One region of the Paenibacillus sp. 2003 genome, then DNA from elsewhere that is predicted to be linked to it. Evidence: riboswitches for the same ligand, from Rfam matches in the RefSeq annotation. Region 1 holds a riboswitch; each other region holds the start of a gene.

What was found. A riboswitch is a leader RNA that binds a small molecule or an ion and turns the genes downstream of it on or off. The one in region 1 is predicted to bind cyclic di-AMP.
Region 2: linked by a shared signal. The riboswitch ahead of J2X75_RS10260 (3D domain-containing protein) and the one ahead of J2X75_RS29770 (C40 family peptidase) in region 1 are both predicted to bind cyclic di-AMP.
Region 3: linked by a shared signal. The riboswitch ahead of J2X75_RS29180 (resuscitation-promoting factor) and the one ahead of J2X75_RS29770 (C40 family peptidase) in region 1 are both predicted to bind cyclic di-AMP.
Region 4: linked by a shared signal. The riboswitch ahead of J2X75_RS02895 (C40 family peptidase) and the one ahead of J2X75_RS29770 (C40 family peptidase) in region 1 are both predicted to bind cyclic di-AMP.

What each region holds. Positions count from the first base shown of each region.
Region 1 covers NZ_JAVDTB010000016.1:14,937-23,042, forward strand. Annotated here, with positions in the region: gene motA (flagellar motor stator protein MotA) at 1-144, opposite strand, end outside; gene J2X75_RS29745 (hypothetical protein) at 378-671, shown strand; gene J2X75_RS29750 (4a-hydroxytetrahydrobiopterin dehydratase) at 922-1,218, shown strand; gene rbsK (ribokinase) at 1,263-2,246, shown strand; gene J2X75_RS29760 (c-type cytochrome) at 2,321-2,677, opposite strand; gene J2X75_RS29765 (GNAT family N-acetyltransferase) at 2,828-3,322, opposite strand; gene J2X75_RS29770 (C40 family peptidase) at 3,678-4,148, opposite strand; cyclic di-AMP (ydaO/yuaA leader) riboswitch at 4,152-4,289, opposite strand; gene J2X75_RS29775 (hypothetical protein) at 4,535-5,386, opposite strand; gene J2X75_RS29780 (M1 family metallopeptidase) at 5,397-7,388, opposite strand; gene J2X75_RS29785 (YwhD family protein) at 7,490-7,993, shown strand.
Region 2 covers NZ_JAVDTB010000001.1:2,380,481-2,388,586, forward strand. Annotated here, with positions in the region: gene lpdD (prenylated flavin chaperone LpdD) at 52-393, opposite strand; gene J2X75_RS10255 (polysaccharide deacetylase family protein) at 548-1,339, shown strand; gene J2X75_RS10260 (3D domain-containing protein) at 1,446-2,117, opposite strand; cyclic di-AMP (ydaO/yuaA leader) riboswitch at 2,120-2,316, opposite strand; gene J2X75_RS10265 (amino acid ABC transporter ATP-binding protein) at 2,534-3,256, opposite strand; gene J2X75_RS10270 (ABC transporter substrate-binding protein/permease) at 3,243-4,679, opposite strand; gene J2X75_RS10275 (M20 family metallopeptidase) at 4,890-6,065, shown strand; gene J2X75_RS10280 (alpha-glycosidase) at 6,331-8,097, shown strand.
Region 3 covers NZ_JAVDTB010000014.1:46,776-54,881, reverse strand. Annotated here, with positions in the region: gene J2X75_RS29190 (HD domain-containing protein) at 1-641, shown strand, start outside; gene J2X75_RS29185 (TatD family hydrolase) at 974-1,744, shown strand; cyclic di-AMP (ydaO/yuaA leader) riboswitch at 1,986-2,239, shown strand; gene J2X75_RS29180 (resuscitation-promoting factor) at 2,513-3,697, shown strand; gene rnmV (ribonuclease M5) at 3,853-4,398, shown strand; gene rsmA (16S rRNA (adenine(1518)-N(6)/adenine(1519)-N(6))-dimethyltransferase RsmA) at 4,403-5,305, shown strand; gene yabG (sporulation peptidase YabG) at 5,365-6,261, shown strand; gene veg (biofilm formation stimulator Veg) at 6,415-6,690, shown strand; gene J2X75_RS29155 (small, acid-soluble spore protein, alpha/beta type) at 6,941-7,117, shown strand; gene ispE (4-(cytidine 5'-diphospho)-2-C-methyl-D-erythritol kinase) at 7,267-8,106, shown strand, end outside.
Region 4 covers NZ_JAVDTB010000001.1:596,580-604,685, forward strand. Annotated here, with positions in the region: gene J2X75_RS02870 (YkvI family membrane protein) at 1-550, opposite strand, end outside; gene J2X75_RS02875 (xanthine phosphoribosyltransferase) at 755-1,336, shown strand; gene J2X75_RS02880 (hypothetical protein) at 1,434-1,763, shown strand; gene J2X75_RS02885 (hypothetical protein) at 1,883-2,101, shown strand; gene J2X75_RS02890 (carboxymuconolactone decarboxylase family protein) at 2,245-2,574, shown strand; gene J2X75_RS02895 (C40 family peptidase) at 2,647-3,111, opposite strand; cyclic di-AMP (ydaO/yuaA leader) riboswitch at 3,117-3,248, opposite strand; gene pelA (pectate lyase) at 3,668-4,630, shown strand; tRNA gene J2X75_RS02905 (tRNA-Leu) at 4,804-4,887, shown strand; gene xynC (glucuronoarabinoxylan endo-1,4-beta-xylanase XynC) at 5,034-6,728, opposite strand; gene J2X75_RS02915 (divergent polysaccharide deacetylase family protein) at 7,183-7,977, shown strand; gene J2X75_RS02920 (N-acetylmuramoyl-L-alanine amidase family protein) at 7,952-8,106, opposite strand, start outside.

The DNA of each region.
Region 1 (8,106 bases):
GATAGTTCCTGCTGTACCAACAAAGATAATAACGTAGGCTGCCGGATTGTTAACCAGGTTGATTAAGGGCGCACCCTTCAGGAACATACCGAGTACAAGGGAGACCAGTCCAAAAACTAGTCCAATAATCGTTGAAATGTTCATCATACACCTCATCCATGAGATAAAATTGAATCCTTTCAAGCGGCTGTATTCGGGCTTCCGGACGAATTTTTGGCCGCAATCCGTTCAATGTTAGGCATTCCTTACGGTTGCTAAAACAGTTAAAACGGTCATATATGTATTTATCGACCAGAAGGCCTTTTTTTTTAAGGGCTATTTTCAGGTATAATAAGATCAAATCCGCTCCTTAGGGGCCGAATAGGAGTGAAAAGCCAATGGGCGTAAAGCATGGACGGGATTATGAAGGAATTTTGACAGATCTGACAACGGCAATCGGACGCATACCGGATCGGTATGTTTTCTTTGAAATGGACGCGGAAGAGTGGGAGAGACTGGCTGCATCTGACCAACTTGAAGTGGATGAGGCGTTGGCGGAGGATTTGTTCTATGCGCTGGGCGAGGAGTCTGTTATTCCGGTTGGAAGTGGCGTGGTCATCCATGATAAGGAACAGCACCGCATTCATATTTTGATCGGGGAAGAAGAGTTGACGTTTGTACCTTTAATTTAGTGCGTTTACATGCATTTTCAAGGGTATGAATGGAACTGGAATTGCCCTCAAAGCCTTATGGTTAGTGGTTCTATGCCATGTAGTTGATTGGATTTTGAAGCTTGTCCGTGGTAAGATGTTAGTCGTGAAATGGGCCAACCGAATGGCGGTGAGCCTGGCCTTTGAGGTTGCTGTTGATAGCGCCGAAGGTGTCGGTGGTTATACGGACTCAAGTCTGTAATGTACCATCCTATGGGGAGGAAGATAACGCATGGTTTTTTCGCAAGAGGAAGTCGAAGCTCATCTGGGAAGGCTGGAAGGCTGGGAACTGGAAGAGGGACGGTGGATTGTACGTAAATTCGTGTTCTCCAACTACATGAAAGGGATTGCATTTGTGGATGAGGTCGCTGCGATCTCGGAAGCATTCAATCATCATCCTTTTATTACGATTGATTATACAACGGTTACGCTGCGTCTCACGTCATGGGATGCGGGTGGTATCACATCTGTAGATATCAAGGAAGCAGGGCAATATAACGAAGCTTATGACAAAATGAGGTCGGAATAACGAGGTCAGTTATTATCGCGCGGCCAGAAGTGAGTGAACCATACATGTCAGACTATAATCAGAAACAACCTCTTATTGCTGTCGTAGGCAGTCTCAATATGGATCTCGTGGTGAAGACAGACACGATTCCGGAAGAGGGAGAGACGGTGAGTGGTGAGGAGCTGCATTATCTCGCTGGTGGCAAAGGGGCGAACCAGGCTGTTGCCGCTGCGCGTCTGGGTGGACAGACTACGATGATTGGTGCGGTGGGATCGGACGGTTTTGGCGAACGTCTGCTGCACAGTCTGACGGAAAGTGGGGCAGATGCCTCGCAGGTTCGCATATTGGAAGACACGGTTACAGGGACGGCTTCCATCTGGCTCTCTCGGGGAGACAACCGGATTATCGTTATTCCTGGTGCGAATGGGCAGGTGGTGCCTGCGATGCTGGAAGAGGCGGATACGGTAAAAAGCCTGACTGCAGCCGCAGCGGTGCTGCTGCAGCTGGAGATCCCGCTGCCAGCGGTTACCCGCGCCGCCCAACTGGCGGCTGAAGGCAGCGCACTGGTGGTGCTCAACCCGGCTCCCGCGGTGCCGGGTCTGCCCCAGGAGCTCCTGCGGTGCGTCGACGTTGTCACGCCGAACCGCAGTGAGCTTGCCGTGCTTACCGGCCGGGATCATCTCCGGCCGGAAGACCTGGATGCGGCGGTCGCAGAGCTCGCTGCATCCCTCGGGGCCGCTGTCGTCACGACACTCGGCCCCGAGGGGGCTGTGTACGCGGCGGCACCTGGCGGCCGCGTACAAGCAGGGCGTGCCGGCGCGTGCCGTGCGCCCGGCTACGCCGTAAGCGCCGTCGATACGACCGGCGCTGGCGATTGCTTCAACGGCGCGCTGGCGGTAGCCCTCGCGCGCGGTGAGACGTTGGACGCGGCCGTAGGCTTCGCCATGGGTGCGGCCGCGTTATCCGTGACAAAGCTCGGCGCCCAGTCCGGGATGCCGTCCGCACGTGAAGTTGAGGCCTTTCTGGCTGAGCATGCCGCAGAGGCTTAATAATTGATATAACAAAGAGGCTCTTATTCTCCCAAAAGGGGATTAAGCGCCTCTTTGTTATGCGTGTGCAGAGATTATTTCTTCTCTGACAGCCACATGGCGATATTGGCAATCTCTTCATCCTGCAGTTTGCCCTTGAAGGAAGGCATACCGCCTTTACCTTTGACAATCGTAGTGTAGATCTTCTCCAGATCATCCTGACTACCGATGTTTGCCAGAGCAGGTCCTACGCCACCTTGAAGCTGATCCCCGTGACAGGAGATACAATTGGCTTTGACCAGTGCTTCAGCCTGTCCGGCATCCAATGTTACTTCCGGCATGGTTGGCTTGGCTTCTTCAGCCACTTCTTCTTTCCCTGGAAGCGTAAACATTAAAACAATAGCTAAAGCGCATGCTGCAAAAAATACTCCGCTCATGATCCATTTGTGCATCCCTTATGTCCCCTCCAGAATGAAAGATCATCTAACCTGAAACTATCCATATCATTATAACGGAACCTGTACTGACATCATAGCATTTTGTGGGAAATTTTTGAACTAATCACATAACAAGGCGCAAATTTGGTTGTTTTGCAATGGATTTTAATCACGAGGCCCTTCATAAACCATACAGTGAAAGGGCTTTAAGCCGCTTGGGGTCTGTCGCTCGTATGTATCCTGGGTGACAAATCCACTCTTCAGATAGACTTGAATGGCACGAGCATTCCAAGTGAGCACTTCCAGATCGATCTCATTCTTCGGATTTCGGCGAATGGCTTCCTGTACAATGGCCGTGACAAAAGCTGTGCCTTGACCCTGACCACACAGCTCTGGATGCATGCCAAGGCCAATCCGGGTTACCCCTTGAAGTGGGAAGTATTGAGCAAACCCACATATACGATCGTTCTGATCCAGGACGATCGCATATTGCTCTTGCCGCAGCTGTGCATCTCCGAATTCCACTTCCAGAGCTTTCATCTGCTCCCAGGGGAGCCAGCTGTAGATATTGTAAGGCGGGTCATACTGCCAACTGCAGATAAGCTCCGCATGTTCTTCTCGCATGGGTACAACGTGAAACGTCACAGGGGTTTCCTTCATACACCTGCATGCTCCTTTCCTTGAAACAGAACTCTTTGTCCACTCTACAAAAGAGATGTTCATTTAGCAAGTCTTCCTTCCCAAGAAAAAAAATGAAACAAAAGTTCCGGTAATTCCGTTTATATTATAACGGGATGGGTAAAAACATCATAAGGGCACGGACAAACGAACGCAAAATGGACTTGCTGATGTCGCAGGATATACCCCGAGTATAACTTGTAATATAAATAAGGATTGAAGCACAAAAAAACCGCCGGATACATTCCTGCGGAGAATGTACCGGGCGGTTCTGTTATGCTTCTTGCTTCGTTCCAGTATGGTTAATGGTTACAGCATCATGTTGCTCAGCTTGTCCCTAGTCAAGGGCCAGTGATTCATATGCGTCCGTGCTCATAATCCGTTTCGCGCCAACATAACGATTGGCCCAATAGTTTTCACTCAATGCACTGATCGTAACGCCTTTGGAAGAAGAGGAGTGTGCGAACTTTCCATCCCCTACAAAGATTCCTACATGGGATACGCCTTTACCTGTTGTATTAAAGAACACCAGATCGCCAGCTCTCATTTCCATGCGGGATACGGAATCGCCCATGTCGAATTGGGAACTGGATTGGCGTGCCAAATCAATACCCAACTTGTCGAATACATACCGTGTAAATCCGGAGCAGTCAAAGCCGTTAAGCGTTGTTCCCCCACTTTTGTATGTAGTTCCCATTGCTGAATCAATTACTGTGTCCATCTTTGAATCTGCGAATGCGCTACCTGCACCAAGCGATAAAGCGAATGTGATGCTAAGTACAGCTGCGGTTAATTTCTTCTTGAACAAGAGATATTCCCCTTCCAACGCCTGCGAGGTTAGCTTAAGGATTCGGTTGAAGGTCCCCTATGATCCCTCTGTAGCAAGATCAATTCACCCATAACTGGTTCCCCCGCTTCCCAGGTGCCAGGAATTTGGCTATGCTAGTTATGCACCTGCGAAATCAAGAAATGACGATTTAATTTTAAGTAGTTACAAATATGAATGTAAAGATTACAAAGTTGTTACTAAAAACTCACTGCGATTATTGTAACAGAGGAGTACGGCTTTGGCAACGTTTAGCAACAAATTTAGCAAAAAAAACCTCGACCTTTGACGGGGAAAGGTTGAGGTTTGCCTATTTATAAGTACATATTAGGCCATGAGTTTAACATGTGATGGTAACAATTTTTAAACTATGTGCTCTCACCTTTGGATATTTTGGACTGCCATAATCGGAAATGGCTGCATATTTTCCACAGACTTAATAGACATCTGGCAAGTGGATACGTCTGTTGTAGTATAAGTCCGGTAAGTCCCGTTAATAACCATGAGGCTGAAGTGAATGCCCCAAAGACGAGCAGGTGTACTCCGCCCAGCAGGAGTGCAATGCCGATTACAGCGGTGAGATGACGCAGTGCAATCCAGAGTGCTTTGAGAGTACCGTGAGCCCCGCCTTCTCCTTCTGGTGCCGACACACCGAACTGCATGTAGAGTATGGCATGGTGGATGATCCAACCATATACAATCCAGGCAGCAACATAAGGTATACCAGGCAAAAGTAATTGAAGGGAATGAAATCCGTCCATGAGAATCGAGTAGAGCTTCGGTATGAGCCAGTAGGCGGGCAGAAGTATCAATAAAGTACGTATGGTGTGGAGCAGCAGCATCGGTTTCCACAGATTTTTGATTCCGCGGACAAAGGGGATGCGCTCTTCTGTAGAATTAAAGTGCTGAAGTGAGTAGAGCAGTCCTGCCTGAATGAGGGGGCTGATCAACATGCGAACCAGCAGCATGCCCCCTAGAATCCATAGATAACGATGAACCTCCGGATGGGTAGACAGGTTAAGTTGACTTTCCATTTTGAACAAAAGTGTACTCAGCTCCCCTGCATCAGCATCTGGATAGCGCAGGAGCAGTGGGATGACAGCCGATTGTACCATTCGATAGAAGAAATATCCCCAAATGAGTTGATAGAGAAATAAGAGTGCGGCAATGAACATATGCTGACGGACGAGAAACCAGCCTTCACGTATTTTCGCTTTCACCGTTTCCACCTCACCATGACAGACCTCCGAATATGGCTTCTATTAGTTTGGTTACACTCATGCTCCAGCGGGACTTCGCCCGCTCATCCAGTCCGGATTTCAGGAAATTGTTCATATGGCGGTTCTCCAGCACGATCGTGTACAGGGGATCGGTCATGGCCCAGGATACGGGGGATGTGTGAGTTAATTTATAGGTAATGCGGTCTTCTTTGCCATCCCATTGCTTGGTGAGGATATGTCCATCTTCAAAAGCAATTCGAACAGGAACGGCGTTGTAATCACTCCCTCTTTTTGCGATCGTCACGGATGACTCGTACAATGTTTGGCCGTCTTTCTGTACAGGCGTAACACGAATCTTCTCTACAGCAAAGTCAGCCATTCCGTTACCATAGACGTATTGGTCAAAATAATCAGACCAGGAAGTGCGGGTCACTTGTTCCACAACGTTTTGAAAATCAGCCGAAGTGGGATGTTTGAAGCGGTACTTCTTCACATAGGTAGAGAGAATGCGTTCCATCTTTTTTGTGCCGACTTGATGTTCGATACCAAGCAATACAAGCTTGCCACGTGTATAGACATTGGCTGCATACTCATTCTGTGAATCGAACTTCCAGGATTCTTGTGTTAAGGATGAAGGAGACGTAATCAGTCCCGATTGTACCGGCAGATTCGGAATCAATCCGTATTCCTGCTCCATCAGTTTGTCTTCTGCATATGAGGTGAATCCCTCATCCAGCCAGGCTTCTTCGAATTCGTTGCTGGCAACCATGCCGTAGAAGTACTGGTGTCCAATCTCGTGGACTACGGTACGTTCCAGGTCATAACCTGGGGTAGTATCATCGGCTCCAAAGGCCGTAACTAGCGTAGGGTATTCCATACCTCCAGCACCGTTCCCCGCTTTGGGTGGAACAACGATGGATAAGGTAGCGTAAGGATATGGGCCAAACCATTTGCTATAATTGGCTAGTGCGGCCTTCGCGGCATGGAAATAACGTTCTTTTAGATCCTGATGAGCAGGGTCCAAATATAACTTGATTCGTACACCAGGCACATTGGGTGCAGAGAAGGGTTCCTCGGCGTAGACAAAATCCGGTGAAGCTGCCCAGGCAAAATCATGTACATCATCGGCATAGAATTGATAGACCTTTTCTCCATTCTTCACCACAGCTTGCTGCGTTGGAAATCCGGTAGCAGCCACTTTGTATGTTTCAGGCACCCGAATACGTACACTATATATACCGAAGTCAGCGTAAAACTCTGAATTGCCATGGTACTGGTGCAGATTCCAGCCTTCCGTTGTTCGTCCACGTCTGCCCACAGGTTCATAGGCACTTAATTTGGGAAACCATTGACCTGCCATGACAAAATGATCAGCAGTTCCCATCCGGGCAAAAATCTTTGGCAGATTCACTTCAAATCGGGTGTGGAGTGTGATACTTTCCCCGCCTTTGACGGGTTTGGGCAGGCGTACTTTAATGAGGGTGGTGTCCTTGATATTTCCGTCATCTGGTTGCACATACTGCATCCGGTGCAGCAGAGAGAGCCCGTCCTCCGTTTTCATTTCGGTAATGTTCATGGAACCATAACCATTGGTAGGCATGACATCACCCCGAAGCTTTCCACCGGATTCCTTCATAAAGGTGGTGTCAGCAGAAGAGAAAGCGTTGGGATACATATGAAAGTAAAGCTCGCTGACGGTTTTTTTGCCTGGATGAGTCCAGGTGATCGTCTGAGTCCCTTTCAATACGTTTCCATCGACCAGCTTCACATCCATGTGATATTCCACAACACGGTTGCTGTACACTTCGGCTGTAGGGGTCTGTACACTTTCTGGAGGTGCTGGGGTTGGAGCTATTGCCTTGGGCTTGCCCGATTCGGGGGCGAGTACTGGCAATTCGGAATGAGTTGAGCGATTATAACCCAGAGTGATCCATATCCCTCCGGCAAGTACACACAGGGCCAGGGATGCAGTGAGCCAGCTCTTGGCGCGTCGTGGAATCATCGTTAAATACCTCCCGTTGACAAGCATCTAAAGCATGTATATGTTTGCAATGGGACAATTATTAGTTAAAATATTTGTATCAACCCTTGGAGGTTATAAACATGGACCAAAACGAGCAAAACGGCAAAAAACAGATTGCCTTGAATATCGTTAGTGCAAAAAGCAAGCATAAAGGCTTCGGTGCAGGCTCCATTGATCTGAATAACCTTTCCCCGGTCATTATTGATAATGGAGAGGCCAAAATCGATATCGGTGCGATGCATGCGAAGAGCAAGGTGGAACGCAATATCAAGTTCTCTACCAATCGTGAAGATGTGCCCAACGGACGCCAGGTATGGCTGGTGTGGGTAGCTGTCGATCGCACGGAGGAAGGCCAACTGTATGGTGGAGCAACGGCATGTGAGATGTGGATTGATACGGAAGCAAGACGTGGATGGAAACTGCTGGCGGAACATGTGAATCGCATGGATTATGCCTTGAAGCGTCGCTTCATGCTGGATGAGCTTGGACCCGAAGCTCGAGCTGCACTTAAGACACTGTTGATCTCACACAACGAAGAATGGTGGAATGCTTCTCCAGATGAATTGAAAGAAGCACTCGCCTAAGGCAGATCATTCAACACAGTATAAAAGAAAAAAACAAAAGGCCCCTCGACCGGAAAGTTCGGTTGGGGGTCTTTTGCTTGTGCATTAATCGTATTCAACGATCTGAATAATTA
Region 2 (8,106 bases), on a different contig from region 1:
AACTCGTTTCAATTTTAGCAAATAAAATCAAAACATTCGATGGCTCTTATGTCAGGAAGACCGCTTATCTTTGTTCAGATGATCCTCCATCAACCTCTCTGCAGTCTGCACGATTTCGTCGATCTGCATCCGCGTGATGGAATCAAAATGAATACCCATGATCACCGTAACGGTTACTTTCAGCTGCAGGGCAGCCTTTCGGGCAAGCCGCTCACACAGCTCTTGTTCCTTATGCCCCGGAATATGTACCGTCGTCCCGCTGACGCGCTCATGATCCACGTAGAACGTGGCTACGGCACCAATATGCGCCTTTCCTCCGGTAACGAGAAAAACCTTATCCTCTCCTGCTTCAATCACCTGTAAACGTATGGATTTCAAATCATATGTACTCATATCCTATCCACCTATCCTTTTCTATATGTTTTATATGGAGGAATTATGGCTGTCATAAGCTAAATCCGCAATGAAACTTCTCACACTACGCATATTTTATGAGACCCCCGGGCATACCAAGGAGAACGTCATTTTGGAAAAGGAGGCCGTTATTATGCGTGTACGCCTCATTATGCTGATGGTTATCGTTATTTTTCTCGGGGGATATCATGCTCCAGTTTCATCACGGGATGTTTCAAGCCCGTCAAGTGAATCAGTATCAGGTTCGGATTCTGCGGAAGAAGAACAACTGACATTGGGACAGTTACGTCAAAAATATGCCGATACGTTCAAAACGAATGGTCCTTCAACCAAGAAGGTTGCACTGACTTTTGATGATGTACCTGATCCACGGTTTACTCCACAAGTGCTAGATGTATTGAAGAAATACAATGTCAGAGCTACATTCTTCATCGTGGGTAGTCGTGCTGAGAAACATCCGGATCTGGTGAAACGCATCGTTAAGGAAGGGCATATGGTTGGTAATCACAGCTACAATCATCCTGAATTCAGTAAGCTGTCGATGAATGCCTTTCGCAAACAAATTTTACATACCGGAGATATTATTCGACGTTTGGCGGGATATACGCCCAAGATGATTCGGCCACCTTATGGAGACATTAATGAAGAACAGCTGAGATGGGCTGCCAAACAACACTATAGCATTGTGAACTGGAACGTAGACTCCCTGGACTGGAAAGGCCTTTCAAAGGAACAGGTGAAAGATAACATCCTGTCTGCCGTAAAACCTGGCTCCATCGTTCTGCAACATGCTGGAGGCGGTGTAGGATCAAACCTGAACGGCACGATTGAGGCTTTGCCTGAAATCATTGAGGAATTGCGAAAGCGCGGATATGAACTCGTCACCTTGGACGAAATGCTGAGATTGCCAAAGGCCAAAGATTAAGATGACCGTGATAGCAAATAAATGAGAATATTAAAAGGGTGCTGTTCAATCGCCAATTAGCGACAAGCAGACACCCTGTTTGAATTTGTTAGATGTAATTTACTTTCTACTTAAGAATATACAGCTCGATATCCTGGAAACCAAATGTGCTTACGGACTGTTTGCTACCCGGGATAAAGATATCAATCCGATGACCTTTGATTGCACCGCCCACATCACGCGCTGTGGCTACAAAAGCCTGTTTTGGCAATCCTGGATGGCTATGACCAGTTACCAGTACTTTGGTTCCGAGTGGAATTACACTTGGATCAACTGCAATCGTACCCAATTCAAGGTCATTTCCGAAATAATCGACTGCACCCCAGCCTCCATTTTCAGACGGATCTGCAGAGTATGCCGTTGCTTTCACGTTCACAGCTTTGCTGTAATCGAATGTTTTACCCCAGGCCTGAACCACTTTGTTATCTGCATTAACGTCCAAGCTCGCTGTGGTAACTGTTTTGGCTTGGGTCTTGCTCTCCGTCGCCGCGGCAGCTACATTGTTTGCCTTACCGGGAATCGTAATTTTCAAACCACCATAAATGTTGTAAGGTGAAATGTCGTTGTTTGCTTTAACCAACGTGTTCATTGCTACTCCATATTGTTTTGATAAGGTGTAGAAGGTATCCCCTTCTTTGGCCACATGAACTGAATCGGCGTGAGCCGGAACGGCTTGAATGAGCATTGCTGTTGTCAATAATGCTACTGCTGTTTTGGCTATACGTTTCTTGTTAATCATGGTCTTCCTCCCTCATTATGCCTGCGAAGTTAGTTGTCGGATTCGGATGAGGAGCCCACCCTATAGGTTCTTCATTACATTTGAAACGTTATGTACCCCTAATTCACCCCAAGCAGTGTGCTGTAGATCTTCCCCCTGCACAATCTGCATCGTTACATCCCCCGCACTCCCTGTCCGGAAGTTTCGGCAGAGTTCAATATATCACAATTTTGTAACCTGAACTTGTAGTAATTCTTGCCAAATGGTTTTTAGCATGTCATCAACTGTAAGAATACTGGATAATTCAGAAAATTTGGGCGAACCGACTTCTTTATATTTGGTAACAGAAAAGTTACATTTCGAATCTTTAAGTGATTAATGCGCATAAAAAATAGCGTTACCGACTCGAAGTCAGTAACGCTATTTGATTACTTCGTTTAGAGTACTTTGGCAAGAAAATCACGTGTACGTGAATTTTTCGGTGCTCCAAACACCTCATCTGGTGTTCCCTCTTCTACAATAACCCCGCCATCCATGAACAGGATCCGGTCTCCCACTTCACGTGCAAAACCCATCTCATGCGTTACGATGACCATGGTCATCCCGCCTTCTGCAAGACGTTTCATGACATCCAGCACTTCACCGACCATCTCGGGGTCCAGTGCCGAAGTAGGCTCGTCAAACAGCATCACATGCGGCTGCATGGCCAATGCTCTTGCAATGGCGATCCGCTGCTTCTGTCCACCGGACAGCTGATTCGGGAATGTATCTTTTTTATCGTACAAGCCCACGGTGTTAAGCAGATCAGCGGCAATTTTCTCCGCTTCCTGAGTGGATTGTTTCTTCACTTTAATCGGAGCAATCGTGATGTTTTGCTGTACCGTTTTGTGTGGGAACAGGTTGAAATGCTGGAACACCATGCCCATTTTTTCCCGAGTTGCATTAATGTTGTGCTTCGGATCGGTGATTGACACGCCTTCAAAATCAATCTCACCCGAGGTAGGCTGTTCCAACAGGTTCAGACAACGTAAAAAAGTACTTTTACCTGAACCGGAAGGGCCGATGACCACAACAACCTCACCTTTGCCAATCGTCACGTTAATGCCCTTAAGCACATCGTTATTACCATAAGATTTGTGTAATTGTCTAACGTCTATCACTTGCACTCAACTTCCTTTCCAGTCGTCCCAGCAGCTTGGACAAAATGAACGTCATTACAAAGTAGATGGCTGCTGCAATCAAAAATGGACTCAATCCTTGGTACGTAATGTTTTTGACTACACTTGCCTGATACATAATATCCACCATACCGATAACGGAGATAATGGAGGATTCTTTAATGATAGTTATGAATTCATTACCGATCGCTGGTAATACAGCTTTGAAGGCTTGTGGCAATATGATATAACGCATCGCGGCGCCTCTTCCCATACCTAATGAACGCGCTGCCTCCAACTGACCACGATCCACACCTTGGATACCCGCACGGAAAATCTCCGCCAGATAGGCACCACTATTGATTGAAAGTGTAATGATACCTGCCTGAAGTGCAGTGAAGTTAATGCCAAAGCTCAGGGAAAAACCATAGTAAATAATCATCAATTGTACCAGCATCGGTGTGCCACGGATCACTTCAACGTAAGCAGTACCGATCCAGCGCAAGATTGCAGCGTCATGCAAACGGAACAAACAGATGATCAATCCAATAATTACCCCGAAGATAACCCCAAGTGCAGACAACAGAAGTGTGTATCCTACACCTGTAGCATAGAAACTTTTATATTCCCAGAATACTTGGAAAATATTTTGCGATTTGTTCGCTTTATCCGCCATCAAGAGGCTGGCGTCCGTCACCATCTGATTGATTTTATCTTCACTTTTCAATCGCTCCAGTGTTCCATTTACTGCAGCTAGCAGCTCGGTATTACCTTTGCGAATCCCGATTGCCGCTTCTGCTTGCTCTTCGTCCGGAACAGCAGCAGCAAGTCCAATGATATCGTCCAGATAACCTGCAGCAACGGTATCTTCAACGATTGCCGCGTCAATGCGTTTTGTTTGCAGTTGAAGCACGATATCCGAGATTTTATCAAGCGCAGTAAGCTTCGCTCCTGGAATACTCTGTCCGATCGTTTCCTGAATGGAGCCTTTCTGAACGCCAATTTTCGCATTTTCAAGTTCTGCCATGGTTGGATATTTGTCTTTATCCACATTGCGAACCATAATCACTTGTTTTGATTTATAATAGGTGTCGGAAAAATCGATACTTTTCTTCCGCTCATCCGTCGGCGTCATACCTGAAATTACCAGATCAACACGCCCGCTCTGCAATGAAGGCAGAAGACCGTCGAAGCCCATATCCTCAATCACAAGCTCAGCGCCAAGATCTTTGGCAATCTCTTTGGCGATCTCAATATCAAAACCGACGATTTCATCTTTGCCATTAATCACTTTATGGAATTCATAGGGTGCAAAATCGGCACTTGTACCGAGCACCAGCTTTTTACTGCTTGAATTGTCTGTAGTCCCACTTGCAAGTGCCACAGGAACGGCAGTTGTCAGCAGAACGACAAAGGTCAACAGCATCATGGTGTAACGACTTATTAATTTCAACCTTTTTCTCTCCCCTTACAATACTTTGTATGCTTCTCATGTTGATGACTGAGTCATTATAAAGTACAATGCATGATTATGCAATGCATTTTGACATTACAAATCTTGACTTGTTTCTGAAAAATTGAAGCAAACATGATATAATCAATGAATTATTTTCATTTTTGCATAAGGAGTTTACTAATGACAGCTAACAAATCACAAATTCTGACGGTTATTGATCAATATGCTTCCCGTTTTAAAGCCATTTCATCATATATCGGTGCCAACCCCGAATTGGGAAATGAAGAGTATCTCGCTTCTGCCCGTTTGAAAGAAGAACTGGTCTACCACGGTTTCACTGTAGAAGCTCCAATCCTTGGACTGGAGACAGCCTTTATCGGAACCTATTCAGCCGCCAAACCCGGCCCTACCATTGCATTATTGTGTGAATATGACGCCTTGCCGGAGATTGGTCATGCTTGTGGACACCATCTGATCTGCATGATGAGTCTTGGAGCTGCTGTTGGGCTGAAATCCATTCTGGATGAAGTAGGTGGAACGATTAAAGTGTTTGGCACACCCGCTGAAGAGACACGTGGTGCCAAAGTTCCGATGGCAGAAGCAGGTTTGTTCGATGACTGTGATGTCGCTCTCATGGCGCATCCATATTATGCCTACGAAAAGTCAGGCAGCTCGCTGGCCATTGATGCTGTGCAATTTGAATTCCATGGCCGATCTTCACATGCTGCTGCAAGTCCACACGAAGGTATTAATGCACTTGATGCCGTCATTCAAACGTTCAACGGAATCAATGCATTCAGGCAACAAGTGAAAAGCACCGTTCGCATTCATGGTGTGATCAACAACGGAGGTCAGGCAGCTAATATCATTCCTGACTATGCTTCTGCGCAATTTTATGTACGGGCAGCAACTCGCAAAGAATTGAATATCCTCACAGAACGTGTGATTCAGATCGCTGAAGGTTCTGCTCTCCAGACAGGATGCAAGCTGGTGACATCCAATTATGAAACGTCCTATGACGAGATGGTTACCAATGAAGCATTCTCAGCTGCGTTTAGTCAAAATCTGATGGAACTTGGTATCCCGCAAGAAGAGATTGTGAGTGGTAATGATCACGGCTCTATGGACATCGGTAACGTTTCCCTGAAATGTCCTGCAATCCATCCCTACATTCGTGTTGTGGATGAGGTTCATACCCTGCACTCCATAGCCTTCCGTGACCTTGCACTTCAGGAGCGCGCGCTGGATGGCATGATTCTGGGAGCAAAGGCACTTGCTACAACAGCCTATGACGTACTGAGCCAGCCAGAGCTGCTTCAAACCATCCGCACGGAGTTTGAGCAAGCTATTCGCTAAAATTCACTTTCAACATGTTATATAGGGGTGCCCTGAACAATCTTGAATTCCAAGCTGTTCAGGGCACCCTTTTCTATATTAGCTGTAAGTATATTCAGCACGAAGCTGGAAATGCTGTGAAAGAAACCTTTGAAAACGACGAAAATAATACATTTTATTACAGTAAATATGATTCATTTGCTGGCTAACTTGGTTAATTATAACTATAAGTGCGTGTTCAAAAGACCGGTTTTCATAACTTATCCTATATTCAGGAGGTGCTGTCATGCTGCTCGAAGCCATGTATCATGTTCCTCGTGACAAGTGGGCTTATGCCTATAATTCGTCTACCATACATCTGCGCGTACGAACCAAACGAAATGATGTGCAATACGTGACTGCACTGACCGGAGATAAGTACGATTGGAATGGAACGTACAAGGAAATTCAATTGGAGAAGGCTGCTTCTGATAACATGTTTGATTATTGGGAGGCTGCCGTCAAGCCACAATTCAAACGTCTCACCTATATATTTCGGATAACTGCCGGTTCAGAAGATGTTTTTCTTGCGGATAATGGAATTCATTATGAAACCCCCTATCCAACTGGAGGATATTATGAATTCTCGTATATACATGAAATTGATGTGTTTAAGGTGCCCGAGTGGGCCAAAGAAGCTGTCTTTTATCAGATCATGACGGAACGGTTTGCTAATGGAGATCCAAAGCTGAATCCAAAAGAAACTCATGACTGGGGTGGCAAACCTGAGTTGGACAATTATTTTGGTGGAGATCTGCAAGGTGTGCTGGATCACCTGTATGACTTAACTGAACTTGGCGTGAACGCCATTTACTTTACCCCGTTATTCCAGGCCAATTCTTACCACAAATATGACACGATTGATTATAAAAAAGTCGACCCTCATTTCGGCGATAATGCCCTGCTCAAACAATTGACAGAAGAATGTCATCGCCTGGGTATACGTGTCATGCTTGACGCGGTGTTTAACCATTGCAGCGAATACTTCCCTCCTTTTCAAGACGTTCTCCAGAATGGAAAAAACTCTAAGTATGCCGATTGGTTCCACATCAATGAGTATCCGGTTCAGATCAAGGATGGTATACCAACCTACGATACATTTGGGTTCTATGGCAACATGCCCAAGTTCAACACAGCCAACCCTGAGGTTAAGGCATATCTATTGGATGTAGCTGAGTACTGGATCAAGGAAATTAAGCTGGATGGGTGGCGTCTGGATGTAGCGAATGAGGTGGACAACCATTTCTGGCGTGATTTTCGCAAGGTTGTTAAAGCAGCGAACCCTGAAGCCTATATTGTTGGTGAAGTATGGAGCGACTCCTTGACCTGGCTTATGGGAGATCAATTCGATTCCGTCATGAATTATCCATTTGCCGACAAAGTGCTTCAGTTCTTCTGTGGTTCAATGGACGGTTATAACTTTGCCAATGAGATGGGTTCACTGATTATGCGCTATCCGCAACAAACCAACGAAGTGATCTTTAATATGCTGTGCAGCCATGATACCCCACGACTGCTCACCCGGTTAGGAGAAGACAAACGCCGATTAAAGTTGTCGGTTGTATTTCTTTTCACCTATATCGGTACACCTTGTATCTTCTACGGCGACGAAGTTGGGATTAGTGGTGATGCTGACCCGGATTGTCGAAAATGTATGGAATGGGACCCCGCCAAGCAAGACAGAGAATTGTATGATTTCTATCGTCTGATGATCGATTTACGCAAAAGCAATGAAGCCCTGCGCAAAGGACGCTTCCGATTCCTCAAGGCTGATCACAATGATCCCTGTATCGTGTACGAGCGTGTGGATGACAACCTTCACTTTACCGTATGGATGAATAATACACCTCAAGATCGAACGCTTTCTCATCCTATGGAAACAAAAGACTGGAAGGATGCATTAACTGAAGAGCCCGTGTTTCCAACCGATGGAATGATGAATATTAAGCTTGACCCCTATGGGTACCGCATTTTGTACAGGCAGCTTGATCCGGCAACCATCCAACACTACTGAGGTTTAAAT
Region 3 (8,106 bases), on a different contig from region 1:
TGCATGCTGTGGAGGATTACCTCATGTCTCGGTATCAGATGTATTGGCAGATTTACTTCCATCCGGTAACTCGTAGTTCTGAAATTATATTGCGGCAAATATTCAAGCGAGCAAAAACACTCATACAACATGGTTTTAAATTTCGCTTCATGATTGATCCACTCCCTCAATTATTTGCAGGAGAATTATCCGTAGATGAATATTTGCAGTTGGATGAAGCCTTAATTCAGACGGCATTTACGCAGTGGCGCAAGGAGGACGATACTGTTCTAAGTGAGTTATGCGAACGTTTTATGGATCGCAAGTTATATAAGTATGTAGAGCTTGAACAGGTCGACTTGACAATGATGGAAGAGATTCGGGAAGCTTTTGTACAGGCTGGTCTCGATCCCGAATATGATCTTGAAATTGATTTTCCCTCGGATAATCCGTATGATGTGTTTCGTCCGGATGAATCTACAGATAAGCAGATTCTTCTTCTGGATCGACAGGACAATTTACGTGAGTTGTCAGAAGTATCTGACATTGTCCGTTCCATCAGTGGGCTTCACCGAGGGAAACATCATTTGTATTACCCGCAAAACAAGGTGGATGCGATTATTCACGAATTACCGTCACATATACGCCCCTATTTCTTGTAATCGTGTGGGTATAATCCGATGAAGAATTTCGATATCAAAACACTTTCTAAAAGAGCTATTTTTCATGATACAGTAATCTGCTTTAATGGGGCGTATATGTAGATCGACATAATTTTGTAAATGCAAGCAGGAAGAATGAGCACAATTAGCAATATATAGATCAGAATATCCGTATATCTTCTATATATTGTAGTTGTGAAGAAACAAACGTAATGATGTAATACACAGATACCCAAAATGTTTTATGTATGAGTCATTGAATTATTGAATTTTACAAATTTGATTTTGAAAAAGAAGATAGTCGTTATTTCGACATGAAGGGAGATACAGACATGATGCTGTTCGACACACATACACATCTGGATGCACCACAATTCGACGAGGACCGCGAGGACATGATTCAGCGTGCTGTGGATGCAGGAGTTGGTCGCATGATCAACATTGGTTTTAACCGGGAGACAATTCCAACCACAATGAAACTCGCTGAAACATATGACTTTATATATGCAGCTGTAGGGTGGCATCCCGTAGATGCGATCACAATGCAGGAGGGCGATTTGGAGTGGATTGCATCTTTATGCAAACATGAAAAAGTGGTTGCGATCGGTGAGATTGGATTGGATTATCATTGGGATACATCACCAAAAGAAATACAGCATCGCGTATTACGACAACAAATTGCTTTGGCGCGTGAAGTGAACATGCCGATTGTCATCCATAATCGGGATGCACATGAGGATATCATAAGAATTTTGCGTGAAGAGAAGGCGGGTGAGGTTGGTGGTGTAATGCACTCGTTCTCGGGCAGCTGGGAAACAGCGAAAAGTTGTCTAGATATGGGCTTCCATCTCTCTTTCGGAGGACCGATCACATTCAAAAATGCAAAGCAGCCCAAAGAGGTGCTGGCGAAGGTTCCTATGGACCGGTTTTTCATTGAAACAGATGCTCCATATTTGACACCTCACCCTTATCGTGGGAAGCGAAATGAGACAGCGCATGTACGTCTGGTTGCAGAGGCAGCAGCGGAAATTAAAGGCATTTCGGTGGAGGAAATTGCTGCAATAACAACCAAAAATGCCATGGAACGATTTGGAATTCGTTAAAAAAACGAGCAAATGAGGTGAAAAAGGCAGGTAAGCGGAGGTAATTTGCCCTTTGATCCAAATAAATCAAGAATATTACAATATTTTAACCAAATATTCAGAAAAACGTACTTGATCAACGCTTTACAACATGCATCAAAACAGGATATCATCTTTTCAGTGAATTGTTGTGCGGAAAATTGGACAGATGTTCGGGGGATGAACAAAGGGACACTTTCCGATGAAACAACATTACTTTCATGAATCAGTCTCGCTGAGTCTCCGTTAACGGAGAGCGGGGGAACCAATAGGGCTTAAACATCGGTGTATTTGGCCGATGCGCAACGTTCGCTGACCCAAAAGCAGCGAAGGGAACTGCGAAGCCGTATTTGATTTCTTCTTTGGGTCTCGGGGTGAATTCAAGGGCGTCCGCCATGAGCGGGTGACCTAAGATAGGGCGGCTCTCTTTCGCCCGAACCCGACAGCTAACCTCGCAAGCGGAAAAAGAGAGGCAACCTCGTGCATGAATTTCCGATATTCAAAATCATTCGGAAGCCACGAAAGAGTTCCTCTTACACTCTTTCTTTGGCTTTTTTGTTTTTGAATAAAAGAAATATTGTCATCATACGGTAGGTATTCAGGAGGATGACATCATGTTGCGAAGATTGATTCATGGTGCAGAACCGGATTATGTTGGTCCAATCTGTGTTCTGTAGAAAATTTGGTATAGTCACGTCAAAGACATCATGCATTACTTTAGACGGCGAGGCTATGAAGGAGGACGGAGAAGTGGGCACATTCCAACCAGAAGAGACCCATGAGTCACGATCATCCAGTAAGTCTTTCGCGTTGCGGTGGAAGCATGAGAACATGCGTCAAATGGCATTGATCGCGATTTTCTCAATTGCGCTTACAATCATGATCTTGTTAGTCGTTTACGGTCAGGCCGGGAAACAAATTTCACTGGTTATTGATGGCAAAGCTCAGGTGGTAGAGACTCGTACAGGAATGCTTCAGGAAATGCTGGAGGAGCAGTCGATCACAGTCAGCCCTCACGATAAGGTATCCATGTCCATGAACGGGGCGATTACAGATGGAGACCGAATCGTTATTGAGCGGGCCGTTCCAGTCAACATTACGGCAGACGGAGACACCAAGACTCTGTATACAACCGATTCATCGGTAGAAGATGCAATTCAAAAATCAGGTATTCAAGTTGAAAGTAATGATAAAGTGTATCCGGCGCTTGGAACTTCGATCAAAGCGGATATGAAGATTCGTGTAGTGCGCGTAACAAAGCGTACAGTGGATGTAGAACATCCGATCGCTTACAAAGTAATTAAAACGGCTGACCCTAGCTTGTACAAAGGGGATAACCGTGTCGTTGTGAACGGCAAGGAAGGCAAACTTGTACAGCACATCGAAAAGGTATTTCAGGATGGGGAATTGGTCTCCAAAAAAATGGTCGGCAAATCTGTCGCGAATAATCGTGTAGATAAAGTGATTGCTGTCGGCACCAAAGCAAAACCGGTCGTGAAAGAACCAGAGATTCAGACCGTATCGGCTCAAACTTCAACAACCAAAAAGGCTACAACAACGAACTCGAAGAAAACATCTGCCTCGGGCAGCAAAGTAATTACCGTATCCGGGACTTCTTTTAAATACTCCAAAGTACTTAAAAATGTATCCATGACTGCCTACTCTTCCGAAGAGCCTGGCATTGGAACTAAAACAGCTTCCGGTACTCGTGTAACGGAAGGACGCACCATTGCGGTTGATCCCAAAGTCATTCCAATTGGCTGGTGGGTATATATCGAAGGTCTGGGATTCCGTCGTGCGGAAGATACAGGCGGTGCCATTAAAGGCAACAAAATTGATGTGTATTATGACAGTGTGAAGCATGCCCTGAATTTTGGACGTAAGAAAGGCAAGACGGTCTACGTGATCGGTCCGGTGAAGCCGGAAGCGAACTAAAATCGTTTTACTTTGAAATGGGAATGCTATAAAATAGTTGCATGAATGATTCATGCGGAATATGCGGCGGAGGAGTCTGAATTCAGTCTCCCCCGCCGTTTGGCAGAGAAGAGGATATTCCTCTTCTTTTTGCGTTAGAAAGGAAGAAATGGAACATGATAAAAGAAGTCATTGTGGTGGAAGGCCGTGACGATACGGTAGCCATCCGTCGTGCCGTTGAAGCCGATACAATAGAAACAGGTGGATCAGCCATCAACCAACGCATTCTGAAGCGGATTGCGCTTGCTCAGGAGAGACGGGGAGTCATTGTACTGACAGATCCGGATCATGCTGGCGAACGCATTCGTAAAATTATTGCGAATAAGGTCCCTGGCTGCAAACATGCCTTCATTCCGGAAGCCGATGCGACGCGCAAAGGAGACATTGGAGTGGAGAATGCCTCACCAGAGGCGATCCGTCATGCTCTGGCGCGTGTACATACTTCATACGAAGGTGCTCCGAGCCTGATCGATTGGGAGGACCTGATCGCGGCAGGACTTATTGTGCATCCGCAGGCTGCTGCACGTCGCATGGAGATGGGCAATCTGCTGGGCATCGGATATTGTAACGGGAAGCAGTTTCACAAACGTCTCAGTGTATTTCAGATTACACGGGAAGAGTTCTCTACAGCATTAGCGCAAATTGAACGTGAAGGATTGTGAGCATATGAAGGACATGGAAGAGACGATAGAAATTGCAACGCCCAAGCGAACCAAAGAAATTATTCAAAGACACGGATTCTCATTTAAGAAAAGTCTGGGCCAGAACTTTCTGATCGATCAAAATATACTGAACAAAATCGTTAATGCAGCCGATTTAGACCAGTCCAAGGGTGCACTGGAGATCGGTCCGGGTATTGGAGCCCTTACGGAACGACTCGCTCGGGTAGCTGGTCCTGTCACAGCCGTAGAGATTGATCAGCGCTTGATCCCCATCCTGGGAGAAGTGATGCAGCCTTATTCGAATGTACGTGTTCATCATGGGGACGTGCTGAAGCTTGATCTGGCTGAGTTGTTTAATACGGATTTTGCATCCGTGGACAAAGTCAGTGTCGTGGCTAACCTGCCTTATTATGTAACGACTCCAATCATGATGAAACTGTTGGAAGAGAAGCTGCCGGTAGACAGCATTGTTGTCATGATCCAAAAAGAAGTGGCTGAACGCATGGCTGCTGCACCAGGATCAAAAGACTACGGCAGTCTGAGCATCGCAGTTCAGTACTACAGTATGCCGGAGCTTGTGTGTATTGTGCCTCCTACAGTCTTCATTCCGCAACCTAATGTGGAATCAGCTGTTATTAAGCTGAAAGTGCGTGAGCAACCGCCAGTGGAGATTCCGGATGAAGCACACTACTTCGAAGTGGTACAGGCTTCTTTTGCCCAGCGGAGAAAAACAATCTCAAACAACTTGAAGGCACGCTTCTTCACAAAGGAGAACCGGGAACAGGCAGACATTCTGCTGGAGCAGGCAGGTATTCAACCGTCCCGACGCGGAGAGACATTGAGTCTGCAGGAGTACGCTACACTCAGCACCGTAATGTGGGAAGCAGGGGTACGTGCAGCGCTGTAAAATTTGAATGAACCAAACCGGGTCTTTGCCCATACGATGGGGTAGAGGTGATTACGTTGATGAATATCGGAGACTTGGTCGTTCGGAAGTCATACGGTGGCGATGTGACTTTTCGGGTGGAAGGCCTCCAGTTGGATGCTGCGGTCATTAAAGGGACTGAGTTCCGGCTGCTTGCCGATTCCCCAGTGGACGATTTGATACAGGTTCCCTATGAACCGCAAAGCGCCAAGACCAGACAGGCGCATGTTAAAGCACATCAGACCCTGTCTCGCCTGCAGCAGAATCGTATGGAACAGGCTGAGCGGAATCGTGAAGGTCTGGTACAGGATTGGTCTGCTCAGCAGGAACCGGCTTATTTTGAAATGCCTGGAAAGGTGCTTCATCTGGATGGAGATCCGAACTATTTGAAAAAAAGTATGGATCTCTATGAGCAACTTCGTGTGCCCGCAGAGGGACAATATGTCCATGAATCGGCAATGGCAGATACCTTATACCGCTTATTACCCAAAGTACGTCCGGATATCGTAGTTATTACGGGTCATGATGGGGTGCTAAAGACACGTCAGCCCTATGACTTATATAGTCTTGGTAGCTACAAGAACTCGCAAAATTTTGTGTCGGCCATTCAGGTGGCCAGACAATATGAACGCCATCTGGACGCACTCACTATTGTGGCAGGGGCCTGTCAGTCCCATTTTGAGGCACTGCTGCGCGCTGGAGCGAACTTTGCCAGTTCTCCAGGCAGAATTCTCATTCATGCACTTGACCCGGTCTATGTGGCAGCCAAGGCCTCCTTCACATCTGTGCGTGATACGGTCAATATGAGTGATGTTCTGCACAATACCATCAGTGGTAGCCAGGGTGTGGGTGGTGTCGAGACACGGGGGAGTTACCGGGTAGGTCTGCCTGGGCTGAATGATTTATCTACGTTAAAAGTGAACCCGTCGGCAGTCTGATGTAGGCCATTTAAAGTCCCAATTTGGGGCTTTTTTTGTTTGCAAAAAAATTCATTGACAACAACTTTTTGATGCTGATATAATAATTAGTTTTGATTTGACAATGACTGTAAAATCCGGTATAATGGACAAGAAAAGAGGTGGTCGTCGACAATGGCTAAAAACACGCTGTTGGATATCAAACGCAATCTCGATGCACATATTGGTCAGAAAATTATGTTGCGGGCTAATGGTGGCCGCCGTAAGACCATTGAGCGTACGGGTGTATTGGAAGAAACGTACCCTTCTGTTTTTATTGTTAAGCTTGATGAGGAGCAAGAAACCTTCAAGCGAGTATCTTATAGTTATGCGGATATACTTACGGAGTCGGTGGAAGTCATGGTTTATGACCCGGGCAGCCAGACGCATAGCTCCTATATGGAGACGTAAGTATCGATTTACAGGCGATTCGCCCCACAAGGCGGATCGCTTTTTTGTTTTTTTAAACACCAATTCGTCCTCTAACGTAACCCATACATACTCAGGAATGAGCGAGGAACGGTCGCGGCATACTATATGGACAGGTGAAGGGACAGTTTCTTAAAGCAATGCAGGAAACTGAATATAGCCTGATGACAAGATGTCCAAAACGTGAACGAACTCATCACATTATGAAGGATACTTTGGAGGAGGATGGTTCATGAGTCGCAGAAGAAGAAGTGTCATGTCAGAGGATCTGAAGAATGAGCTTGCGAAAGATCTTGGCTTCTATGATACGGTCCAAAAGGAAGGCTGGGGTGGAATCAAAGCCAAGGATGCAGGAAACATGGTGAAAAGAGCCATTCAACTTGCTGAGCAGGCTGCCCGCAAATCTTAATCCGGTTCAAGCAGACTGAAAAGCGGGGAAATCCGTCAGGAACAACCCCGCTTTTTCCCCTTAGATGCGGAATAGAAATGACTTGACAGCCCCATTTTGATATAATATGTTAAGTTGTCTTAGGGAAAAGGTGAGGACGGGTGAACGCCTTGAAAATTTACGAAAAAGCGCCTGCTAAAATTAATTTGATGCTGGACGTTTTACATAAAAGAAGCGATGGATTCCATGAAGTTGAAATGATCATGACCATGGTCGATCTGGCTGATCGGCTGGAAATGTCGGAGCTGCCGCGAGATACCATTTTCATCTCCAGTCAGGCGGGTTATATTCCGCTGGACGAGAAGAATCTGGCTTTCCAGGCAGCCAGACTCATTAAGGAGCGCTATAACGTGCGTACGGGCGTCCATATTCATCTGGATAAAAAGATTCCTGTTGCAGCCGGACTTGCCGGGGGCAGCAGTGATGCAGCAGCAGCGCTGCGTGGATTGAACCGTCTGTGGCGGTTGAATATACCGGATCACGAACTGCAGGAGCTTGGAGCTGAACTTGGGTCGGATGTTCCATTCTGTATCACAGGAGGGACTGCACTTGCTACAGGCCGTGGTGAGAAGTTAACTCCCATTCCTAATCCGCCGCAATGCTGGGTGATTCTGGCCAAACCTCCGATCAATGTGTCTACAGCCGATGTGTACGGACGGTTCCGCAGTGACAAGATTGTTCGTCATCCGAGTGCGGCTAAAATGGAGCAGGCTATTCGTAACCAATCATTTACGGAAGTATGTAACCAAATGGGCAATGTACTTGAAGATGTAACGTTGAAACTGTATCCGGAAGTTCAGCATCTGAAGGATGCCATGATTCGATTGGGTGCAGACGGCGTGTTAATGTCCGGTAGCGGTCCAACGGTATTTGGTCTGGTCTCCAAAGAATCAAAGGTTGCCCGGATATACAATGGTCTGCGTGGTTTCTGTAAAGAAGTGTACGCTGTA
Region 4 (8,106 bases), on a different contig from region 1:
GCCATACTTGAATAGGATTTGAGTCTGTCGTCAATGTGATGAATCGGGAAGCTCCTGGATGATGGATGGTACTGGTGATCATGAGCAGAGATAACAGCAGCATCATGGGCACGACGATGCTATTCATTTGAAGGATAGCCTGGATGCCCCGACCGAGAAGCAGATATGTCCCTACAAGTGTGACGATCAGACCTGTCTGATAATGCAAACCCAGATGTTCGACAAAAACGGAACCCGCTCCGGCAAGCATGACGCTGTTCACGCCAATGAGAATGAGAAGGGTCACCCAGGTGATCCATTTGCCCGCCTTGGGCCCGAATAAATGTTTGTTCAGGTCCTCATAAGAGCGGGACCCGGTATCGTGAGCGATCAGCATCATTTTGGTACCTAACCAGACAAAGAGCATGGTGGATAAGCCTATGGTGACGGTGGCCCATTTGCCATACTGGGTAAAAAACTGCAAAATTTCCTGCCCTGTAGCGAAGCCGGCTCCGACAACCGTTCCGATGTATGTAAATGCGATCTGCAGCACCCGAAATGCCTGTTTCATGTGTTTCCCCTCTCAGGCCCCTGAATAGTTTGGACATGCGGGTACCATGGTACAAGGTATGCTTGACCCACGAAAGTCATGACAATCGATAATGTGCTTTGGCTTGAATTGTGTCTCAAGGACAGCGCCCAGGCAATTTCGCTTGAACTTATAGATAGATATATGATACTTTTACCTCATAGGATAGGCTTGGGAGGTCAAATCATGGAATTATTGAAACAACGAATTTTACAAGAGGGTGTTGTTATCTCGGATCAAGTATTGAAACTGGATGGTCTGTTGAACCACCAGATTGATCCTGCATTAACGATGGAGATGGGACGTGAGTTTGCAGCCCGTTTTCGTGAAAGTGGAGTGACTCGGGTAATCACGGTAGAATCCTCAGGGATTCCGGTTGCGTTTGCAGCAGCCTATGAACTTGGGGTGCCACTTGTATTCGCCCGTCGCAAAAAAACACTTCTGGCTGATCCTGATGCTTACTGTGAGCGCGTACCGTCCTTTACCAAAGGAATTGTAACTGACATTATGGTATCTCGCGAGTTCATTCATGAGAATGACCGCATTTTGTTCATTGATGATATTATTGCCAATGGCGATGCTGCTCGTGGCGTCATCAAAATTATCGAGCGTTCCGGTGCGGAACTTGTCGGATTCGGCGTTGTGGTCGAGAAAAGTTTCCAGGCAGGGGCACGCACGATTCGTGAACAGGGTATTCCGGTGGAAGCCTTGGTACGCATTCGTTCCCTGAACGATGGTACGGTACAATTTGACGATAACGAAATGTGACATTTTAAAGGAATAGGGCCTATTTTTTGAACTATGCCTTTGCATGACCGCGGATTTCATTTATAATGGGGTTATGTTAGGGAGAGGAGGCAACACCATGGGGAACCAACCGGCAACAGAACAATTTTTTAATGATAAGCTGGCGGAATCGAAAGTTCATTTTGAACGTGCCCTGGATTGTAAACATACGGAATTCGATGACCTTTATCCCTATATGATTGAACATCCTCAATTTTTCTGGTACAAACGCTATGTTGCCTGGTCAGAATTACTGACGATTGTAGGCTTGTGCGAAGAGTTGTCCTTCTCTTGGAAAGAACAATTTACACCGCATCAAGTGGAGTACCTTGAAGAACGTGTGATGTCCGCCAAAGTGCTTGATTTTTGGTTCGAGAAGAACGACAGCAAAGAGCACGCGCAGCGGTAACTTTCAGTCGGGACATAATTTCGAATGACATGACAGTCCGATACAGTCACGTGAGACCTAAATGACATTTCATTTAGGTCTCTTTTTGTAAATAAATTTGGAATATAGGAGCCATGAAGATGATCAGTGATACAGAACTGGACGCCCTGCGTCTGTCAGGTGAGAAAGTAAGAGTAGTACGGGACGAGCTGGAATCTAACGATGTAACCGGGATTGTTGTTGCCTGGGATGGCGAGCAGGTACTTATCCGGCGTCAGAATCGACGTGTAGTTAAGCTGGATCGCAGTTACAAATATCAGCTGTTCAGCGAGCCTCGCCAGAGTCCACTTGGTGAGTAATAGCTTATAATTATGGCAGAGCCATGAGCGTTTAAATGTTTGGAATTACCATGATTTCTTGGCATAATTGACTCACTCGGGAGAGAAGATAGGTACAGTGAGGAAGATCTGTAACTATAAGCCGAGAGGGTGTGCTACAAGCCATGACATTGATGAATGATAAAGTTCATGCCTACAAGGATCAGATTGGAGCATTAAGCGATGTACTGCCAGGTGTGGTGAAGTCGTATCATGAGTTTACCGGAGAATGTTTCCAACCTGGCGTGATTGATGCCAAGACAAAACAGCTAATTGCGCTTGGGATTGGATTATTCGCCAACAATGAGGTATGTACCTTCTACCATGTAGAAGAAGCCCGTGCCAAGGGAGCAACAGATCAGGAGATTATGGAGACCGTTGCGGTGGCCGGAGCTGTTGGAGGAGGACATGCCCTGTCTCAGGGTGCGATGCGAGTGCAGAAGGCGCTGCATTAATAAGCAATACAACATACATTTTAAGTACAAAAAAGGCATCCGGTTAATAACCGATGCCTTTTTGTATGTGAATTACATTTTACCTAACATTTTATCATACATAAACTGTCCAGTTACCCGACGTGCTGTTACGTAACGATCATTGAAGTATGGATTCGATAACTTCGTGATGCTTACACCTTTACTGCTGGAGGCATGAGCGAATTGTCCGCCGCCGATATATACACCTGTATGTGAAATGCCTTTGCCCATCGTATTGAAGAACACCAGATCACCTGTGCGAATGTTGCTTTTCGATACAGGCGTACCTGCTTTGGCTTGCTGCTGTGAAGTACGTGGCAATTCAATGCTGTATTTGTTGAAAAGATATCTCATAAAACCAGAACAGTCGAAGCCGGCTACAGTCGTGCCACCCCATTTGTAAGGTATACCTGTCATGTTGTTCACTACGGAGTTGATACTGCTTGCCTCTGTGCTTGTTGCCCCGGATGTAAATAATACAGCTGCTCCAAAAATGGAGATAATCAGTTTTTTCAAAATCAATGTTCTCCCTTCGATGCCTACGGAGTTAGCTAAGGGTTCGGTAGAAGGTTCCCTATATTTCCTATGTATAAGAATAATTCACCCAAATTGGTTCCCCCGTTTTCAAACATGAAACTCGGCAATGAATAATTAAGTTTTTGTAACTATTTGAAACTATATTGCATAAATGCGTAATTGTCAAACCCATTTAAAACCCTTCGTAATACCTCAATGTTAGCGGAATTAAGGTTTTTATATGAAAGAAGGGATCAAGTTTGGGAATCATTCATGACAAAAACGTCATTAATGATTCGTTTAAGACGAATTTGGATAAATAAATAGGTTTGTCATGAGTTAAAAGAACTATCCCGTTATGTAGAATTAGAGAGATTATATTCATTAAGTTGCATATATTGACAAAAATCGATTTTTTGCATATTATCTGATTATCCAATCCACATATTGGATTTAAATTGATTTTATTATGCGATAAATACAAATAAAGGAGGTTTGGGGGCGTATATCATAGGTAAAGTAGAAGTGGAAGATTTATAAAAATGAACATAGGAGAGTGTTACATTTGAAAGCGAAGAAAATAATTACTTTTGTCCTGGCATGTACGATGGTGTTCTCAGCAGTTGGAATGGCAGTTCTTCCTGTAGGGACGGTATCTGCTGCGGATGCATCGGGTACTACAGCGAGTATTTCTGATATTTTGAAGAACCAGCTGCCGGATGGAGGTTGGAGAAAAGATTATAAACAGACAAGTGGAGAGTGGGCGAAGTCCACGATTGACAACAAGGCTACATACTCAGAAATTAGAAGATTGGCGAAGGAATTTAAAAAGACAAATGATCCGCGATACTCCACAGCTGCAATCAAAGGAATTAACTTTTTGATCAACATGCAGTATTCAAACGGCGGATGGCCACAAGTTTACCAAAGCTCCGGATATCACAAGCACATTACCTACAATGATGATGCCATGATTAATGTAATGATCATGCTGGATGAAGTAGCAGCACGCAAAGGTGATTTCTCGTTTATCGACAGCACACTTGCTAACCGTAGTAAAAATTCAGTTGCCAAAGGTGTGGAGGCGATTTTGAATACACAAGTCGTTTCAGGTGGTAAGCTGACAGCATGGGGACAACAACATGATTCCAGTTCCCTTAAACCAGCGAGCGCAAGAATCTACGAAGTGCCATCGCTGACAGCTGGAGAGAGTGTAACGATTGTTAAATTTCTGAAAACCAGACCTGCTAACGCTAAAATTACCGCATCCATTAAAGGAGCGGAGGCTTGGTTTAACAAGGTGAAAATTACGGGGTATAAATATGAAAGAGCTAATGGAGATAGTAAAATTATCGCTGATTCCAAAGCTGCACCAATTTGGGCACGCTTCTATGAGATAGGAACGGATAGACCAATCTTTATTGGTCGTGACGGGGTAGTTAAATACAAATTAAGTGATATTGATAAAGAAAGAAGAGGCGGTTACGCATGGTATGGCAACTGGCCTTCCAAGCTGTAATTTGCAGTATGCTTCCGTTTTAATGAACCAAGCTATTAATAGTTAAAGGTAAAACCCGAATCGACATGGACGTCTGGTTCGGGTTTTATTGTTATTATTTTCAGTGTTGACATGATAGATACCGCATGATATATTATTTCTTGTCGCCGATATTGATCACGGAGATACAATATGCGGTCGTGGCGGAATTGGCAGACGCGCACGGTTCAGGTCCGTGTGGGCTAACCCCCGTGGAGGTTCGAGTCCTCTCGACCGCATCTAATAAAAAGACTCCTTAAGCTAACGCTTAAGGAGTCTTTTTTTGCATTTTTTGATATAACATTAACTTTAGATTTGAGTATCCAACAGGTTAGTGCTTAGCTGCACGTACAGCAAATGTCTTCCATCAGCCCATACGGAACGTTTATTGTGCTGCGGTAACATTAACGCTGTCAATATTCGGTCCTTCGGATCCGGTGGTGACCACTTTCAATGTATTGGTCCCCGTGTTCATGGGGACCTGTATTGTTTTTTCAACCCATGTGGACCAGCTTCCCGTAGCCGGAAAGGGCTCGTTGCTAATGACTTTGGTTCCGTTCACAAAAATGTCGAGGTTCCGAGTGCCGCTTTCCAGCGCATAACGAAACTTTACATTTTTGGTGCCTGTAATCGTATTGTTAATGGCGTTCCATTGAATGGCTGAACCAGTCATCGCATTGAAGTTAACATACCCGGAGCCAGTGTAACCAGGGTAGATCGTTTCAATGGTAGCATCCGTAAGAGTTGTTCCGGTCTCGGCTTCATAAGTAGTGCCACTACCTGTATTTCCGCCGTTATTCCCGCCAGTAATGTTGGCAACAAACGTTGTTACGCTCTGAGGTGGGAGCTGTGCCGTGAAGGCCCCATTGGATACGTTAAGCGAGGCCCCGCTTGCCAGGTTGCGACTGCTGTCCGTAATCCATGAGGACACCGTGGAGGCATTACCATTTTGCAGAACGAATTTTTGGCTTGTGGCCGAAGTTCCACGGTTAATTGCTACGACAACGACCTTGTTATCCCCTTTGTAGGCAGAAACAAATGTGTTCGTATCCGGGTTTTTGGTTGCATCCACTCTGAGATAGCCAGGACGTACAAATTTGGAGAAATGGGCCATATTATACCCGCGTTTGCTTATGGTACCGTCCTCTTTCATCGGACCATACTGTCTGCGGATGTACCACCACACATAGGCCTGGAAATCACCTTCTACCATGGCATTGTGCATGTGATAGGAAACGTCTAGTGCTTCAGGCCAGCGGTCTGCTGAGTTGTTGTCACTGTTCGGAACATACACCTCAGTCATCCACAGTTCTTTGCCAGCTCCTTTTTGCTTGAAGAGAGGGTAGGCAAAATTCGAAATCTGAGTTCCGTACGTATGTGCTCCCAGAATGTCCATGTTGGCAAGGGCCTGCGGATCATTCAGGATTGGGTCGGATATGTTCTTTAAGTACTGGAAGGATTCAGGTGCCATGACTTTGGTACCTTGAATGGAACCAGCATTTTCTTTCATGAATCGAAGGATCTCTTGTGGAGTCCACCAGGTCCAGTCATGAGCATAATCCGGTTCATTTTGTACCGAAATGGCATACAGATCTACACCGTTATTTTTCATGTAGGATACAAAGTCGTTCAGATGTTGCGCATATGCGGCATATTTGTCGTATTTCAGACGTTTGGCATTGGTATCCCCATTACGGTTGAATGTTTCAACCATACTGCTCGGAGGATTCCACGGGGATGCGAATACGATAGCCCCCTTTTCAATAGCCCGTTTGGCTGTGGCAACTTCACGATACCAGTTATTAGAATCTGGATCAACGTAGATCCTGAGAATTGAAAAGCCTAACTGATTCTGGTCGTTACCAAAAGCAGTTTCACGTTGAGCGGGCGTCAGATCACCAATCCAGGCAGGAAGGTTAATGCCCCCAAAGCCCTTGATCAGCTGTTTTTCCGAGGACAAATTAATGTTGGCATCGCTGGCTGCTGACACATTTGTCGGGGTTAACATCAAAGGCAGGGCTGTTAAACAGGCCAAAAGAACATTAATCGTCTTTTTTAGTTTGAATTTCACTACTTTCATCCTCCTCGATAATGGTAAATGGTTACATAGATAAAACGCGACCAGGGATAACAAACAAGAATAGCGGATTGCCTGGCATTTATTTTATGTAAACCCTTTCAAAACCTCCTTCCATAAATCATAGGAAAGAAATGAAGCACATGAATTCTTTCATGTGTTGATTCTACTAAATAATTCCTAGACTGAAAACCTGACAAATTACAGTATTTTTTCTAATTAATCTCTATTTTCTAACTGTTCAATGACAGTTCTTGTCTGAATACAAAGGAGAAAACTGGAATGATGGAGATCTTCGTTTGAAATAGAGGTCTCCAATGGCGGGGATGTCGTTATTAAGGAAGGCTTTGGCTTACATATTCCTGCCTTCATTATCAAACAATGAGATCACAGAAGTTACGGGGAGGGAATCATGATGAAAGTACAGAGAAAGATTTATCGATTAACTGCAGGTATTATGGCATTTTTGATTGTGATTTACGCAGGCATATCAGTAGGAGGGCCAACAGTAGCAGCTTCAGAGTCCACATCGAATCACAATCGGTTAGCGATTATCATCGATGATGTTGGTAATGACATGAAGGGTACGGCCGAGATCCTGGCAATGCCAGTTAAACTAACGGTAGCGGTCATGCCTTTTTTGCCAACAACGAAGAAAGATGCGATAGCTGCACATGAAAAGGGGATGGATGTGATTGTGCACATGCCCATGGAACCCAAGAAAGGACGACCTGAATGGCTGGGCCCGGGTGCAATCACATCCAATCTAACAGATGAAGAAGTCCGCTCACGCGTGGAGAAAGCGATTGATGATGTGCCCCACGCAATTGGCATGAACAATCATATGGGTTCCAAAATTACTTCGGACAAACGCATCATGTCAATTGTGCTCGATGTATGCAAGGAGCGGGGCCTCTTCTTTGTAGACAGCCGTACGAACTTTCGCTCCGTGGTGGGGGAACTGGCCGTATCCAAAAATATGCCACCTGTAGGTAATGACATTTTCCTGGATGATCAAAACTCCAAGCAACTCATTCGCAAGCAACTGGATCTGGCTGCTCAGCGTGCGATCGACAAGAATATCTGTGTTGTCATTGGTCATGTCGGTCATTCGGGGATGAACACATCCGCAGTAATTCGTGAATCCGTCTCCCGTCTGCAAAATCAGGTTCAATTTGTAGGAATCGGTGATCTGGTTCGAGATGTGTGGCAATGGCATTCTGCTCCTACACTACCGACAGGTAATAAATAATGCCATTGGCAATGGACTGGGCGATTCGTTTTTGCTCAGCGGGGTCATTCATTCTGGCTCGATCTGCCGCATTGCTCAAAAATCCGGTTTCAACGATGACGGCAGGTTGCTTCACGTAATTTAATATAT